4 regions of the Actinomadura sp. NTSP31 genome follow, and region 3 is predicted to be linked to each of the others. Evidence: riboswitches for the same ligand, from Rfam matches in the RefSeq annotation. Region 3 holds a riboswitch; each other region holds the start of a gene.
What was found. A riboswitch is a leader RNA that binds a small molecule or an ion and turns the genes downstream of it on or off. The one in region 3 is predicted to bind cyclic di-AMP.
Positions count from the first base shown of each region.

Region 1 (3,201 bases), on a different contig from region 3:
CCGCGCGGCGGGCCCGCGCCCCAGAAGATCCGCCCGTCCCGCTCCACCAGCGGCGCGTGCAGCTCGCACCCCCTGTCCGGGAGGTACTCGGCCGCGGCGAGCGCTCCGGCCTGGTCGCCCTCCTTGATCAGGTAGGCGGCGATCGCGGGCAGCGGGTTCGCGGCCTCGAACACCACCGGGTCCAGCCCGGCCAGGTAGCCGGCGGCCAGATCCAGGAACCGGGCCCGGTAGACCGGGTCGCGGTCGCGCAGCTCGCGCAGGTAGAGCAGCAGGTCGTGATTGACGAACTTGACGTCCTTGGCGTGCTTCAGCCCGTCCGCGCCGCGCAGCTCGAACAGCATGTCGATGCGCCGGTGGATCTCCAGCCGGTCGGCGAAGTTGTGCAGCTCGTCCCGCCGGTTGGAGATCGTCGGCATCACCGTCCGGTCTCGGACCAGCCAGTTGTAGACCCGGTGCGGGATCAGGGCCGTGCGTCGCGCCGCCAAGTAGGCCTCGGCGCTGAACAGCAAATCCTCGTAGTGCAGCCGCTCGACGAACCGGAGCGCGCCGTCCTCCAGGAAGTCCCGCCGGTAGAGCTTGTTGGTCGACAGCGTGTCGTAGAGCAGGTCGGGGTTCTCCTCCAGCGACCCGTACACCGTGCTCCGCTGGTACAGCCACGGATACCAGGGTCGGACCCGGTCCTTGGCGTTCTCGGGCAGGTCCAGGAAGACCCGGTCGCAGCGCCCGGAGACCAGGTCCGCGCCGCTCTCCTGCGCGGCCGAGAGCAGGTTGAGGCAGGCGTGCGGGTCGAGCAGGTCGTCGCTGTCGAGGAACATCACGTACCGGCCGTCCGAGCGTTCGACGCCGACGTTGCGCGGCCGGCCGCAGCCCCCGGAGTTGACCGGCAGGTGCACCGCCCGGACCCGGCCGGGGTGCGCGGCGGCGAGCCGGTCGGCGGCCTCCCCGGTGGCGTCGGTGCTCGCGTCGTCGACGACCACGGTCTCGACGCCGCCCAGCGACTGCGCCAGCGACGAGGCGACCGCCCGCGGCAGCCGCCGGGCGTCGTTGTAGGCGATCACCACCACGCTGACATCCGGGCGCACCCGCATGGGCCATCCCCTTCCGCTCCTCGGCGTGCAGGGATTCCTTTCCCGCAAGGAGGCGTCAAGGGCCAACTCTGATCAAAAGCTGTCAATGCTTAGCATTACCCGACAGGACCCGGCAGATCACCCGGGAACGCCAAAGGCGCCCGGCCGGAACCGGGCGCCTTCTTTCCGCACGAAACGATCTTTTCCGCGCGGTGGCGACGATCAGGACTTGGCGTAGTCCGGGTATCCGTAGCCGACGACTTCGGACTTGTCGCGGACCTTCTCCTGGACGGCATTGCCGGTGTTGCCCTCGACCGTGCTGATCGTCCCGTTGCCGTTGTCCTTGACGACGAGGCCGACGTGGTCGATGCCGTCGATCCCGCCGCGGGACCCGTTCTGCCAGTCGAAGAACACGACCGCGCCCGGGCGGGCCTTCGTGCCCCACTTGCCCTCGTCCTTGAACCAACTGGCGTGCTGGACGGTGTAGGCGTCCCAGCCCATGTTCCGCACGCCGGTCTGCGCGCTGAGCCAGGAGACGAACATGTCGCACCACTCGGCGCCCTTGTAGTCGCCGACGCTGCCGCCGTCGCGCCGGGCGGTCACCGCGGCGTGCGGGGTGGAGGCGTACCAGTCCGCGTACTTGGTGGACCCGTTCCGGCCCTCCTCCACGCCGACCTGCGACTTCGCCAGCTTGATCACGGTCGACGCGGCGACCGTGCCCGCCTTGCGCGCCGAGCGCCCGGACTCGGACCGCTCGGACTTGACGTGCTCGGACCTGCCGGCGACCGCCCCCTCGCGGCTGACCGCGGCGGCGGCCTGCGCGGGGGTCTCGGCGGACGCGGTGTCCCCGCTCAGGGGGTTGAAGATCGCGAGCCCGACCGCCCCGGCCATCACACCCGCCACGGCGACGCCCACGGCCCGGTCCTCGGGGCTCATGCGGGCGAGCGCGGCGCGGGGGGCGGCGCCGTTCAGGCGCAGCGCGCTCAGTCGGGGGGCGATGTTCTCGAAAAGACGATCGAAACGACCGGTCATGCAGGGAATCTCCTTGTCTCCCATGACGCCTACCGGGTTAGCTGACGGATTCGGGCATGGAAGAGCCCTACGGCGCGTACTGACGGACGCGCCGATTCACCCCTGGAACCTTGGGTCCCCGGCTCCGTCCGGTCGGGTGGACCTGGACGGACTCGGCCTCGCACCGCGGAACGCGGTGCCGGATATTCGGATGTATCTCAGCGACTGATCTCGAGGAGGGCGCGCATCGTGTGGCGCGCGTCGCGTGCGGAGCCCGCTCCGCGACCCTCGGCCGCGCATGGAAGCGGCCGGCGTGCAACGCATGGAACGCGCTGCGTGATTCGGGAAAGAAGGTACCAATGCTCAGCGGAAAAGCAAACCAGGAGCAAAAGGATCTTTTGCCTGGTCAGCACCCCTCCGCGAGATGATCGAGCACCCCCGGGCGCGCGGTCTCTGCGATCTTTCTCCGGGGCGCCGGAAACCCTTATGGGAAGGGCGATGCCGATAACCGCCGCGAGCGCCCGAAAAGGTAAAATGATCAAATGGCGCCGGGCGGACTCGGTCGCCCGGACCCGGACCGGCGCGCGTCGCAGATCACACCGGCCCCGCCTTCCCGAGCCGGTGTGCTGTGCATCACCCCCGGCCGCCGGCCGGCCCCGACCAGGGGGATGGTCACTCCACGTGCAGGGCGAACATCGTGGTGTCGTCGGCCGCCCGGTCGTGCTCCATCCGCGCGAGCACCTCGTCCAGCGCCAGCTCCGGCCCCGCCGAGGAATCCCGCAGAATGCCGGTGAGCCGCGCTATCCGCTCGTCCAGATCGGCGTCGCGGCGCTCGACCAGGCCGTCGGTGTAAAGGAAGATCAGATCCCCCGGCCGCAGTTCCGTGGAGATCGTCTTGTACTCCCAGTCCGGCAGGGCGCCGAGCAGCGGGTCGCGATGGACCTCCAGCGGCTCGGCGTGGCCGTCCCGCACCAGGATCGGCGGCAGGTGCCCGGCGCACGTCCATTCCATGACGTGCCGGTCCGGCCGGTAATGCCCCACGAGGGCGGTGCCCGTCGCCGGCGGGTCCATGCTGCCGACCAGCTCGTTCAGCCAGCCCACCAGCCGCCCCGCCGGCTCGCCC
Region 1 is NZ_JBGNUT010000009.1:139,022-142,222, forward strand. It holds gene ACA514_RS17540 (CDP-glycerol glycerophosphotransferase family protein) at 1-1,088, opposite strand, end outside; gene ACA514_RS17545 (CHAP domain-containing protein) at 1,290-2,099, opposite strand; cyclic di-AMP (ydaO/yuaA leader) riboswitch at 2,110-2,267, opposite strand; gene ACA514_RS17550 (PP2C family protein-serine/threonine phosphatase) at 2,751-3,201, opposite strand, start outside.
Region 1: linked by a shared signal. The riboswitch ahead of ACA514_RS17545 (CHAP domain-containing protein) and the one ahead of ACA514_RS15565 (NlpC/P60 family protein) in region 3 are both predicted to bind cyclic di-AMP.

Region 2 (3,201 bases), on a different contig from region 3:
GCCAGATGCTCGGCGATGACCAGGAAGGCGATCGGGAACGGCGGCGCCGCAGGATCTCCACTCGGCGTGCCGTCGACGGAGTCGGCGCTGGTCCGAGTGATGTCGAGCCCCCGGGCGAGGTCGCGGGCCGTGAGCATCGTTGCGGCCTCCAACCGCGCCAGGGTGGCGGCCAGGGGTTTGCGGGGTGGGCGGCCGGCAGCGCCGCACAACCCCACCAGCCGCTCGGTGCCCGCGACCTGCTCGGTGAGGCGGGATCGGGAACGCCGACGTGCAGCGCCAGCAGCCGCCCCAGCATCTCGCGTGCCTCGGCTGGGCGCAGCACGTCCAGATCCAGCAGCCGACCGCCCAGCCCGGGCAGCGCGTGCTGGGACGTCACCACCACCGGAAGCAGCTCGGTGACGCCGCTGTCGGTGACGAGTTCGGGGTTCAAGTTCCTGACGGCGCGACCCGGGACGCGAAAAGGGCGGCATCCCGAGTGGGATGCCGCCCTTTTCGTTCATTCGTTACCCGAGGGGCTTGGGGGTGCCCTTCTTGCCGGCGCCGTGGCCCCAGGACAGGACCTGGTACTTGACGCCCTTGAGGTGGCCGACCGAGGTGCCGGTGTCGTACTTGCTGCTCGGCTTGTGGCCGTCGACCAGGTGACGGAAGGTGTAGGTGTCCAGGTCGAGCATGACACCGCGGTGCGAGGGCTCGCCGGGGCCGCGGTCGCCGACAAAGCCGGTGACGCTGCGGCCGTTGTAGGTGACCTTGACCTTGGTGTTCATGGGCCAGCTGGGGCTGGCGAACAGGCCCTTTTGCATCGGCTTGCCGCTGGCGGGGGCGCCGGTGTCACCGTTCACACCCGAGCCGTCGTCCCAGAAGTAGGACGCGGTGGTGCTGCCCGACAGCACGCCGCGGGTCTTGGTCGCGGCCTTGCCGGCGGTGTGGCCGGTGGTGTGGCCGGTGGTGTGGTGCCCGGTCGCCTGCTGGGAGGTGGTGTGGTGCGCCATCGGCTGGTCCGCCGGGGCGCCGTGGGCGCTCTCGACCGCCACGCCCGCGACCAGCAGGCCCGCCAGGGCGGTACCGGTCAGGGCGGACAGGGCGGTGTCGATGGCTCGCTGCTGCATGTGCATCCTTCGCTCGGTGGTCCAGGCACCGGGGGGTCACGCCGCTCAGGGCATGAGGAGTCACACCGTTCGGGCGTGACGGGGTCCGGTGCGCGGCACGCGGTCGTGATCGCGCGGGGGGAGGAAGGGGGGAAGCACCACTGGACGGTGCGGGAAGAAAGGGGGAGGGCGGGGGGCCGTGGTGCGGCCCCGCCGGGGTTACCGGTATTCGGGGTAGCCGTAGCCGGCGACGGTGGAGGTGTCGCGGACCTTTTCCTTGACGGCGTTGCCGGTGTTGCCCTCGATGGTGTTGATGGTGCCGTCGTGGTTGTCCTTCACCACGATGCCGACGTGGTCGATGCCCTTGATGCCGCCGCCGTTCCAGGCGAAGAACACCACGGCGCCGGGCTTGGCGGTCTGCCCGAAGCGGCCGGTCTTTTTGAACCACTGGGCGTGGCTGACGGTGTAGGCGTCAGCGCCCATGCCCTTGGCGCCGGTGTTCTGGCCCAGCCAGGACACGAACATGTCGCACCAGGACTGGCCCTTGTAGACCGAGGCGCTCTTGGCACCGATCCGGTGGGCGTTGAGCTGACCCAGCGAGGAATCGACGTACCAGTCGTTGAACTTGCTGTTACCCGAGGCGTCCTCGTGCGTCCCGACCTGGGTACGCGCCAGCTTGATCACGTCCTGCGCCGAAGCACCGGCCTTACCGCTGCTGGCACCGGCCGCAGCGCCCTCGGCGCCCTTGGTGTCGGCCTTGGAGACGGCGGCGACGTGCACGGTGTTCGCGGGCTGCGCGGGCTTGGTGTCGGCGTGCGCCGCCGGGGTGAGGGAGGCGATGCCGAACGCGCCGGCCACAGACAGCACGGCGCCGGCGGCGACACGGGTGCCGATGCGCTTGGTCAGATCGAAGGTGGGAGCGGTCATGAGAAGGGTTCTCCTGAGGTTCTTCCAGTCCGCCTACCGGGTTAGCTGTCGGGTTCGGGCGTGGAAGTGGCCCTACCGTCACCCCGCGCATGCGGGGGTGCGGATTCACCCCGGTGTTTCGGTGGGTCCCCGGCTCCGCGTGGCCTTTGAAGATCGGCGCTGTGTGCGGACTCGGCGGCGGACGTGCCTTGATCGGCCGTCCTGATGATCAGGGACTCGATGCGCCCTTCGTCAGATCGAAGCGGGCGCCCCGGACGGGCTTCCCCGTCGGTCACACATCCACAACAGGTTCAACCCACCCCATATTTCGTCAAGCCCACCCCAAACCACAGGCCCACCAGCAAAGACAACCCAAAACCCCCACCACGCGGGGGCTCACGGCCAGTCCGCCGGCACCAAAAAAAGTTCGGATGATCTCGCGCCTGGAGGGATGCGGGGCCTCCGGCGGGTCAATCCGGGGGGCCGTATCGCCCGGTACGCCGGTCGTCGTGGTGGTAGGTGGACCACTGCGGGCCCGCGGCTTTACCTGCGGTTGCCCACGCAAACAGGTAACCCTCGCGGGTGGAGACAACAAGATCGGTTTTACCATCGCCGTCCAGATCCCCCGCGGACGGGGACCAGATCGTCCAGCCGCCGGTGAACAGCGGGAACCCGGCGGCCTGCCCGGACCCTCCGAAGGCGTGCAAAGTGGATGTGTCGCCGCCGCCGACGACCTCGGCGCGGCCGTCGCCGGTGACGTCCACGATGATCGGCGAGCCGAGGAAGGCCAGGCCCGTGCGGCGCTGCGGGAAGCCTGGCACGGGCAGGGCCGTGGCGGCGTCGTAGCCGCGCTGGTAGTTGCCGATCGGCTGCCCGCTGCCGGGGAACAGCAGCGCGGCGACCAGGGACGCGGCCCCCGATCCGCCCTCGGTGTAGCCCAGCCGGTTCAGCGGCCCGAACCGGCCGAAGGCCCCGGAGGTGGTGAAGGAGAGCGGGACGTCGGCGGGCAGATGGCCGCCGAGCACGGCGGACGGGTCCAGGGCGGGGTTGGCGAGCGGGCCGAAGTCGCGCAGGATCTTGCCGGTGCCGGAGATCAGGTAGGTGGGGCCGAACGACGGACCCGTGGCCACTTCGTCCTTGCCGTCGCCGTCCACGTCGGCCGTCACGGGCTGGTTGACGCCCTCGGTGATGAACTCCTGGGCGCTCCCGT
Region 2 is NZ_JBGNUT010000012.1:185,002-188,202, forward strand. It holds gene ACA514_RS21780 (hypothetical protein) at 1-152, opposite strand, end outside; gene ACA514_RS21785 (hypothetical protein) at 504-1,106, opposite strand; gene ACA514_RS21790 (CHAP domain-containing protein) at 1,305-2,012, opposite strand; cyclic di-AMP (ydaO/yuaA leader) riboswitch at 2,029-2,181, opposite strand; gene ACA514_RS21795 (FG-GAP-like repeat-containing protein) at 2,462-3,201, opposite strand, start outside.
Region 2: linked by a shared signal. The riboswitch ahead of ACA514_RS21790 (CHAP domain-containing protein) and the one ahead of ACA514_RS15565 (NlpC/P60 family protein) in region 3 are both predicted to bind cyclic di-AMP.

Region 3 (3,201 bases):
ATCGAGGCCGTGGTGTGGGCGGCCCGCAGGCAGCTCATCTAGTAGCGCGACTCGACGACGCCCGTCAGGGGACGGCGGGCGTCACCCGGAAACCAGCCCGACCGGAAGCAAGTCCAGCGATGCGAACTCGTCCGACCCCGCAGCGGCGGCGCCGAACCCCTGACAGGTAGGTCCCTGGCAGAAGCGCCGCCGCGGGACGAGTTCATTGCTTTGCCCTTGGCGGTCGGCCCTGGGGGGCCTCCCTTCGGCGGGCAAAGCGGCGATCGCAGCATCGCTCCGACTCGCCCTGGGGGCTCGCTGCGCGATCAGATTCTCGCAAGCTCGAATCTGGCTTCGCATGCGATCGCAACGCTCAGGTCCGCCCGGGCTCGGGTTAGGACGCGTTTCCGTTGCGGTCCTGCGGGGTCGCGGTTGTTGGCGGGGGGTTACGCGACTCGGACTACGCCGGCTATGGGGCGGCCGGACAGGGACGCTATGCGGACCACGTCGCCGGTATGGGGAGCGTGGATCATCTTGCCGCCGCCGACGTACATCCCCATGTGGTGCAGGTCGGAGTAGAAGAAGATCAGGTCGCCCGGCCTCATCTGGCTCTCCGAGACGTGGGTCCCGGCGTTCCACTGGCTGCCGGTGTAGTGCGGCAGGTTGATGCCGACCTGCTTGTAGGCCCACATCGTCAGGCCCGAGCAGTCGAACGTGGTCGGGCCCGCCGCGCCCCAGACGTACGGGCTGCCGAGCTTGGCCATCGCGTACCGCAGCGCCTGCGCGGCCTTGCCGTCGCCGATGACGGGCAGCTTCGCCAGCAGGGCCGGGTCCTTCTTGACGGCCTTGCCGCGGACCTTCTCGTAGGCGGAGGTGACCTTCTTCTTCTGCTCGGTGAGCTGCGTCTTCAGCTGCGTCACCTGCTGGGTGCGCTCCTCCGCGGACTTGCGCGCGCGCTGGGCGGACTGCATCGCCTGCATGAGGCCGAGGACCTGGGTGCTGTCCTGGGTGGCGAAGTAGTTGAGCGTCGCGGCCTGGTCCAGAACGGCCTGCGGGTCCTGGGCGGAGATGAACGAGACCGTGGGGTCGGTGCCGCCCTGCATGTAGCTGGTGGCGGCCAGGGCGCCGACCTTCTCGCGCAGGCCCTCCAGGGACTTCTGCTGGCGCGTGGCGTTGGTGGCGGCGACCTTCGCCGCCCGCTGCGACTGCTGCAGCTTCACCTTCAGGCCGTTGTACTGCTCGGTGAGCTGCTCCAGCTGGTCCGCGAGCTTGACCGCCTGGTCCTTCAGCTCCTTGGCCGACGGGTCGGGGTCCGCGTGCGCGATGGGGAACGAATGGGGGGCCACCACGTGGGGTGTGATGGAAAGGGCGGTGAGCGCGCCGGCGATCGTGAGCGCCCGGACGCGGAAACGAGCCGTCCGCACCAAATCTCCTCTCCTTGTCCGCCTACCGAGTTAGCTGACGGGTTCGGGCCGGAGCAGCCCGTCCGCTACCGCGCGCGGATATGGGTCCACGCGGCTGCGGATTCACCCCAGACGGCATCGGCGGGGGCGGTCCCCCGAACGCTCCGAAAGTGGGTCCCCGGCTCCTCGGGGCGCCGGCTGCGGCCCGTGGACTCGGCGGTGCGGCCTCCGTTTCACGGAAGGCCGACGTCAGAGCGGGACACTAACGGAACCGCCAGGGGATGCCAACCAGAACATGCGAATTCGCAGGTCGTGGCGGACGGTGCGCGGGGTTAACGCCGGGTTTGACGGCCCTTGGCGGGCCGGCGGGAAATCTGGGGCCAGTGCGGTGCGGTGGGTCCGGCACGGCCGCCGGTGGCAGGGAACGGGCGGGGTGTTCGGTAACCTCGCCTGTTTGTGGAAGTCGTGATCAGGCGTGCCCGTACCGCCGACGTTCAGGGGATCCGCAGGCTGGTCGATCTGTACGCCGGGTCGGGGCGACGCCTGCTCAAGAAGTCCACGGTGAAGCTGTACGAGGACGTCCAGGAGTACTGGGTCGCCGAGGACGTCGAGGGCGCGGGCCCCGGGGAGGCCGGCCCCATCGTGGCGTGCGGGGCCCTCCACGTGATGTGGGAGGACCTGGCGGAGGTCCGCTCGGTCGCCGTCGACAAGGGGTACGGCGGCCGCGGGATCGGGCACCGCATCGTCGCGCGGCTCCTGGAGACCGCGCGGGAACTCGGCGTCCGGCGGGTGTTCTGTCTTACCTTCGAAGTGGAGTTCTTCGCGCGCCATGGTTTCCAGCAGATCCTCGGTACTCCGGTGGCGCCAGAGGTGTACGAGGAACTCCTCCGCTCCTACGACGAAGGCGTTGCAGAGTTCTTGGACCTCGACAGGGTCAAGCCCAATACGTTGGGAAACACCCGGATGTTGCTTCGCCTGGAGGACTGACCCAGATGAGTGATTCCCCCAACCGCGGGCGGCCCTACCAGCCGCCGCAGGGGCAGGGTTCGTACGGACCGCCGCCCCCGTACCAGGGTTCCCCGCAATGGCAGCAGCCCGAGCGGCAGGGGCAGGCCCAACCGCCCGCGCAGCAGTGGCAGCAACAGCAGCAGCCTCCGTCCCACCAGCAGCAGTGGCAGAACCCGCAGCAGGACCAGTGGCAGCAGCCGTCGTACGAGTCCTATGAGCAGCCGGCCTACGACCAGTACGGCGGCGCCTCCGGCGGGGACATGCCGCTGGCGCCCATCATGCGGCGCGCGGGGGCCCGGCTCATCGACAACGCGCTCGTCGCGGTCTTCGGGTTCGCGCTCGTCCTTCCCATCACGATCGGCGCGTTCGGGCTGGGCAAGCCCGGCAGCAAGACGGAGGACGAGGGCGGCATCTGGAACTGGCCCATCATCTTCACGCTGTTCGCGGTCCTGTCGGTATTGCCGTTCATTTACGAGGCCGTACAGCTGTCCATGTGGGGCCGGACACTCGGCAAGCGCTTCTTGGGCATCGGTGTCGTCCAGGCCCGTCCCGCCGGGAACCCGCTGACGACGACGCAGGCCGTGTGGCGGGCCGCCATCACCCACGTCGCCTACCAGATCGGCGTCTTCTTCTTCCTCGTGCTGGCCGTGATGGTGTGGCAGTACTTCGCCTACGGGATGGTGCTGGTCTGGGCGGGTGCCCTGATGGCCTACCTCTGGGCCATCTGGGACCAGCCGCTGCACCAGGCGCTGCACGACCGCTTCGCCGACACCCTCGTCATCGACGAGCGCGTCGGGTACGGCGAGTACGC
Region 3 is NZ_JBGNUT010000008.1:61,548-64,748, forward strand. It holds gene ACA514_RS15560 (LuxR C-terminal-related transcriptional regulator) at 1-42, shown strand, start outside; gene ACA514_RS15565 (NlpC/P60 family protein) at 426-1,403, opposite strand; cyclic di-AMP (ydaO/yuaA leader) riboswitch at 1,407-1,598, opposite strand; gene ACA514_RS15570 (amino-acid N-acetyltransferase) at 1,839-2,369, shown strand; gene ACA514_RS15575 (RDD family protein) at 2,375-3,201, shown strand, end outside.

Region 4 (3,201 bases), on a different contig from region 3:
GTGGTCCGCGAGTGCCACGAGGAGCTCGCGATCAAGATCCGCCCGCTCCGCCGCGTCGGCGGCGACTGGCGGCTGAGCGAGCGCGCCCTGCTGCGCGTCTGGACCGCCGAGATCGTCGAGGGCGAGCCGCAGGCCCTGGAGCATCTGGCCCTGCGCTGGCTCGCCCGCGACGATCTGTACGACGTGGCCTGGCTCCCCGGCGACCGCCCCGTCATCGCCGAACTGGAACCCGACCTGCGCTGAGGCGGCGGCTCCCTAGGAGATCCGGTTCGCGCCCGCGTAGTCGGACCGGGTGGACAGTTTGGAGATCTTCACCACATCGCCGGTCTGCGGGGCCTGCAGGAACTTGCCGTCGCCGACGTAGATGCCCATGTGGTGCAGGTTGCTGCCGAAGTACACCAGGTCGCCGGCGCGCAGCGAGCCGCGGGAGACCTTGCTGCCGAGCTGGTACAGGTCGCCGGTGTAGTGCGGCAGGCCCGACTTGCCGACCTGGGCGTAGGCCCAGACGACGAGGCCGGAGCAGTCGAAGGAGCTCGGGCCGGCGGCGCCCCAGACGTAGGGGCTGCCGAGCTTGGTGAGGGCCTTGCGGGCCATCTTCGCGGGCAGGTCCGAGCCCTTGATCGTGGCGGTGAGGCCGGACTTGGGGTCGGTGGTGTGGGTGGTGGTCAGCTTGTCGAGGCGCTTCACGACCTCGTCCACCTTGGCCTTGGCGGCCTTGCGCGCCGTCTGCACCTTGGCCTGGGCCTGCTTGACCTGCTCGGTGCGGTCCTGCGCGGCGCGCTGGGCGGCCTCGGCCTGGTCGACCTGCTTCTGCAGGGCGAGGACGGTGGTGGCCTGGTTCTGCTGGAGGTAGGCGGAGTCGGACAGGCTGTCGGCGCTGCCGCCGGAGCTGAAGATCGCGTCGGGCCCGCCGCTCATGTAGTTGGCGGCGGCCAGCTGGGCGAGCCGCTGCCGGGCGGGCGCGGTCTGCTTGACCAGCTGCTGCGCGTACTTGGCGGCGGCCTGCTCGGCCTTGACGGCGTGGCCGAGGTCGACGCGCGTCTTGTTGTACTGCTCGGTGAGCGTCTCCGCCTCGTCGTTCAGCTCTTTCAGGCTCTGCTTCAGGCCCTTCTCCGTGGTGGGGAGGGGACTGGGCGTGCCGGTGGCCGACGGTGCGGCGGCGGGGCCGAAGGGGGTCGCGGCGTGCGCGGCGACGGGCGCGGTGGCGCCGAGGCCGGCGACCAGCAGCACGCCGGCTGCCGCGGCGGGCGCGATGCGCCGCCGGGAACGGGGGTCCGGTGCCAAGCCGGTGTTCTCCTCTCCTTGCTCGCCTACCGGGTTAGCTGACGGGTTCGGGCCAGGAGTCGCCCTACGACGTGCGTCGATTCACCCCAGGGGGATGGGTCCCCGGTTCGTCCGCGGGTGGGTGCCGCGGTGGATTCGGCGGTCCGGCCGCAGCCCCGGGGGGTGGGGCTCCGGACGACCGGATCTCGGGAAGATTACAAAGGATGGGCAAAGATGGCCAATCGGGGCCGCTGGGAGCGACGGGACGGGCGGCTCGGAGCGGGTTGCGCCGTGCGGCAAGTAGAATGAAGGCAGCCGCGCGTCTGCGGCGACTCCCGAACTCTCACGCAAGGCGAGCCCGCATGCCCATCTCCACGCGCGACGACCTCCGGAACGTCGCGATCGTCGCCCATGTCGACCACGGCAAGACGACGCTGGTCGACGCCATGCTCTGGCAGTCAGGTGCCTTCCGCGAGAACCAGGACGTCGACGACCGCGTCATGGACTCCAACGACCTGGAGCGCGAGAAGGGCATCACCATTCTCGCCAAGAACACCGCCGTCCGGCACAACGGCATGACCATCAACATCATCGACACGCCCGGCCACGCCGACTTCGGCGGCGAGGTCGAGCGCGGCCTGTCCATGGTGGACGGCGTCGTCCTGCTGGTGGACGCCAGCGAGGGCCCGCTGCCGCAGACCCGGTTCGTGCTGCGCAAGGCCCTGGAGGCCAAGCTGCCGGTGATCCTGGTGGTGAACAAGACCGACCGTCCCGACGCCCGCATCGACGAGGTCGTGGACGAGACGTACGAGCTGTTCATGGACCTCGACGCCACCGAGGAGCAGATCGACTTCCCGATCGTGTACGCCTCGGGCCGGGCCGGGCGCGCGTCGCTGGCCAAGCCCGCCGACGGCGGCATGCCCGACAGCGAGGACCTGGAGCCGCTGTTCTCGGTGATCACCGAGACGATCCCGGCGCCGTCCTACGACCCGGACGCGCCGCTGCAGGCGCACGTGACGAACCTGGACGCCTCCAGCTACCTCGGCCGGATCGCGCTGTGCCGGGTGCACGCCGGGACGATCAAGAAGGGCCAGCAGGTCGCCTGGTGCCGGCACGACGGCAGCATCGAGAAGGTGCGGATCACCGAGCTGCTGATGACGGAGGCGCTGGCCCGCAAGCCCGCCGACGAGGCGGGGCCGGGCGACATCATCGCGATCGCCGGCATCCCGGAGATCATGATCGGCGACACCATCGCCGACGCGGAGGACCCGCGCCCGCTGCCGCTGATCACGGTGGACGAGCCGGCGATCTCCATGACGATCGGCACCAACACCGGCCCGCTGGCGGGCCGCGAGAAGGGCACCAAGGTCACCGCCCGGATGGTGAAGGACCGGCTCGACCGGGAGCTGGTCGGCAACGTGTCGATCAAGGTGCTGCCGACCGAGCGCCCGGACACCTGGGAGGTGCAGGGCCGCGGTGAGCTGGCCCTCGCGATCCTGGTGGAGAACATGCGCCGGGAGGGCTACGAGCTGACCGTCGGCAAGCCGCAGGTGGTCGCCAAGGAGATCGGCGGGAAGAAGCACGAGCCGGTCGAGCGGCTCACCGTCGACATCCCCGAGGAGCACCTCGGCGCGGTGACGCAGCTCATGGCGGTCCGCAAGGGCCGCATGGAGCACATGACCAACCACGGCACCGGCTGGATCCGGATGGAGTTCCTGGTCCCGGCGCGCGGCCTGATCGGGTTCCGCACCGAGTTCATGACCGAGACGCGCGGCACCGGCATGGCGCACCACGTGTTCGAGTCCTACGAGCCGTGGTTCGGCGAGCTGCGCACCCGGCCGTCCGGCTCGCTGGTCGCCGACCGGTCCGGCGCCGCGACCGCGTACGCGATCACGAACCTGCAGGAGCGCGGCACGTTCTTCGTCGGGCCGACCACCG
Region 4 is NZ_JBGNUT010000019.1:20,732-23,932, forward strand. It holds gene ACA514_RS28975 ((deoxy)nucleoside triphosphate pyrophosphohydrolase) at 1-243, shown strand, start outside; gene ACA514_RS28980 (NlpC/P60 family protein) at 256-1,284, opposite strand; cyclic di-AMP (ydaO/yuaA leader) riboswitch at 1,292-1,418, opposite strand; gene typA (translational GTPase TypA) at 1,626-3,201, shown strand, end outside.
Region 4: linked by a shared signal. The riboswitch ahead of ACA514_RS28980 (NlpC/P60 family protein) and the one ahead of ACA514_RS15565 (NlpC/P60 family protein) in region 3 are both predicted to bind cyclic di-AMP.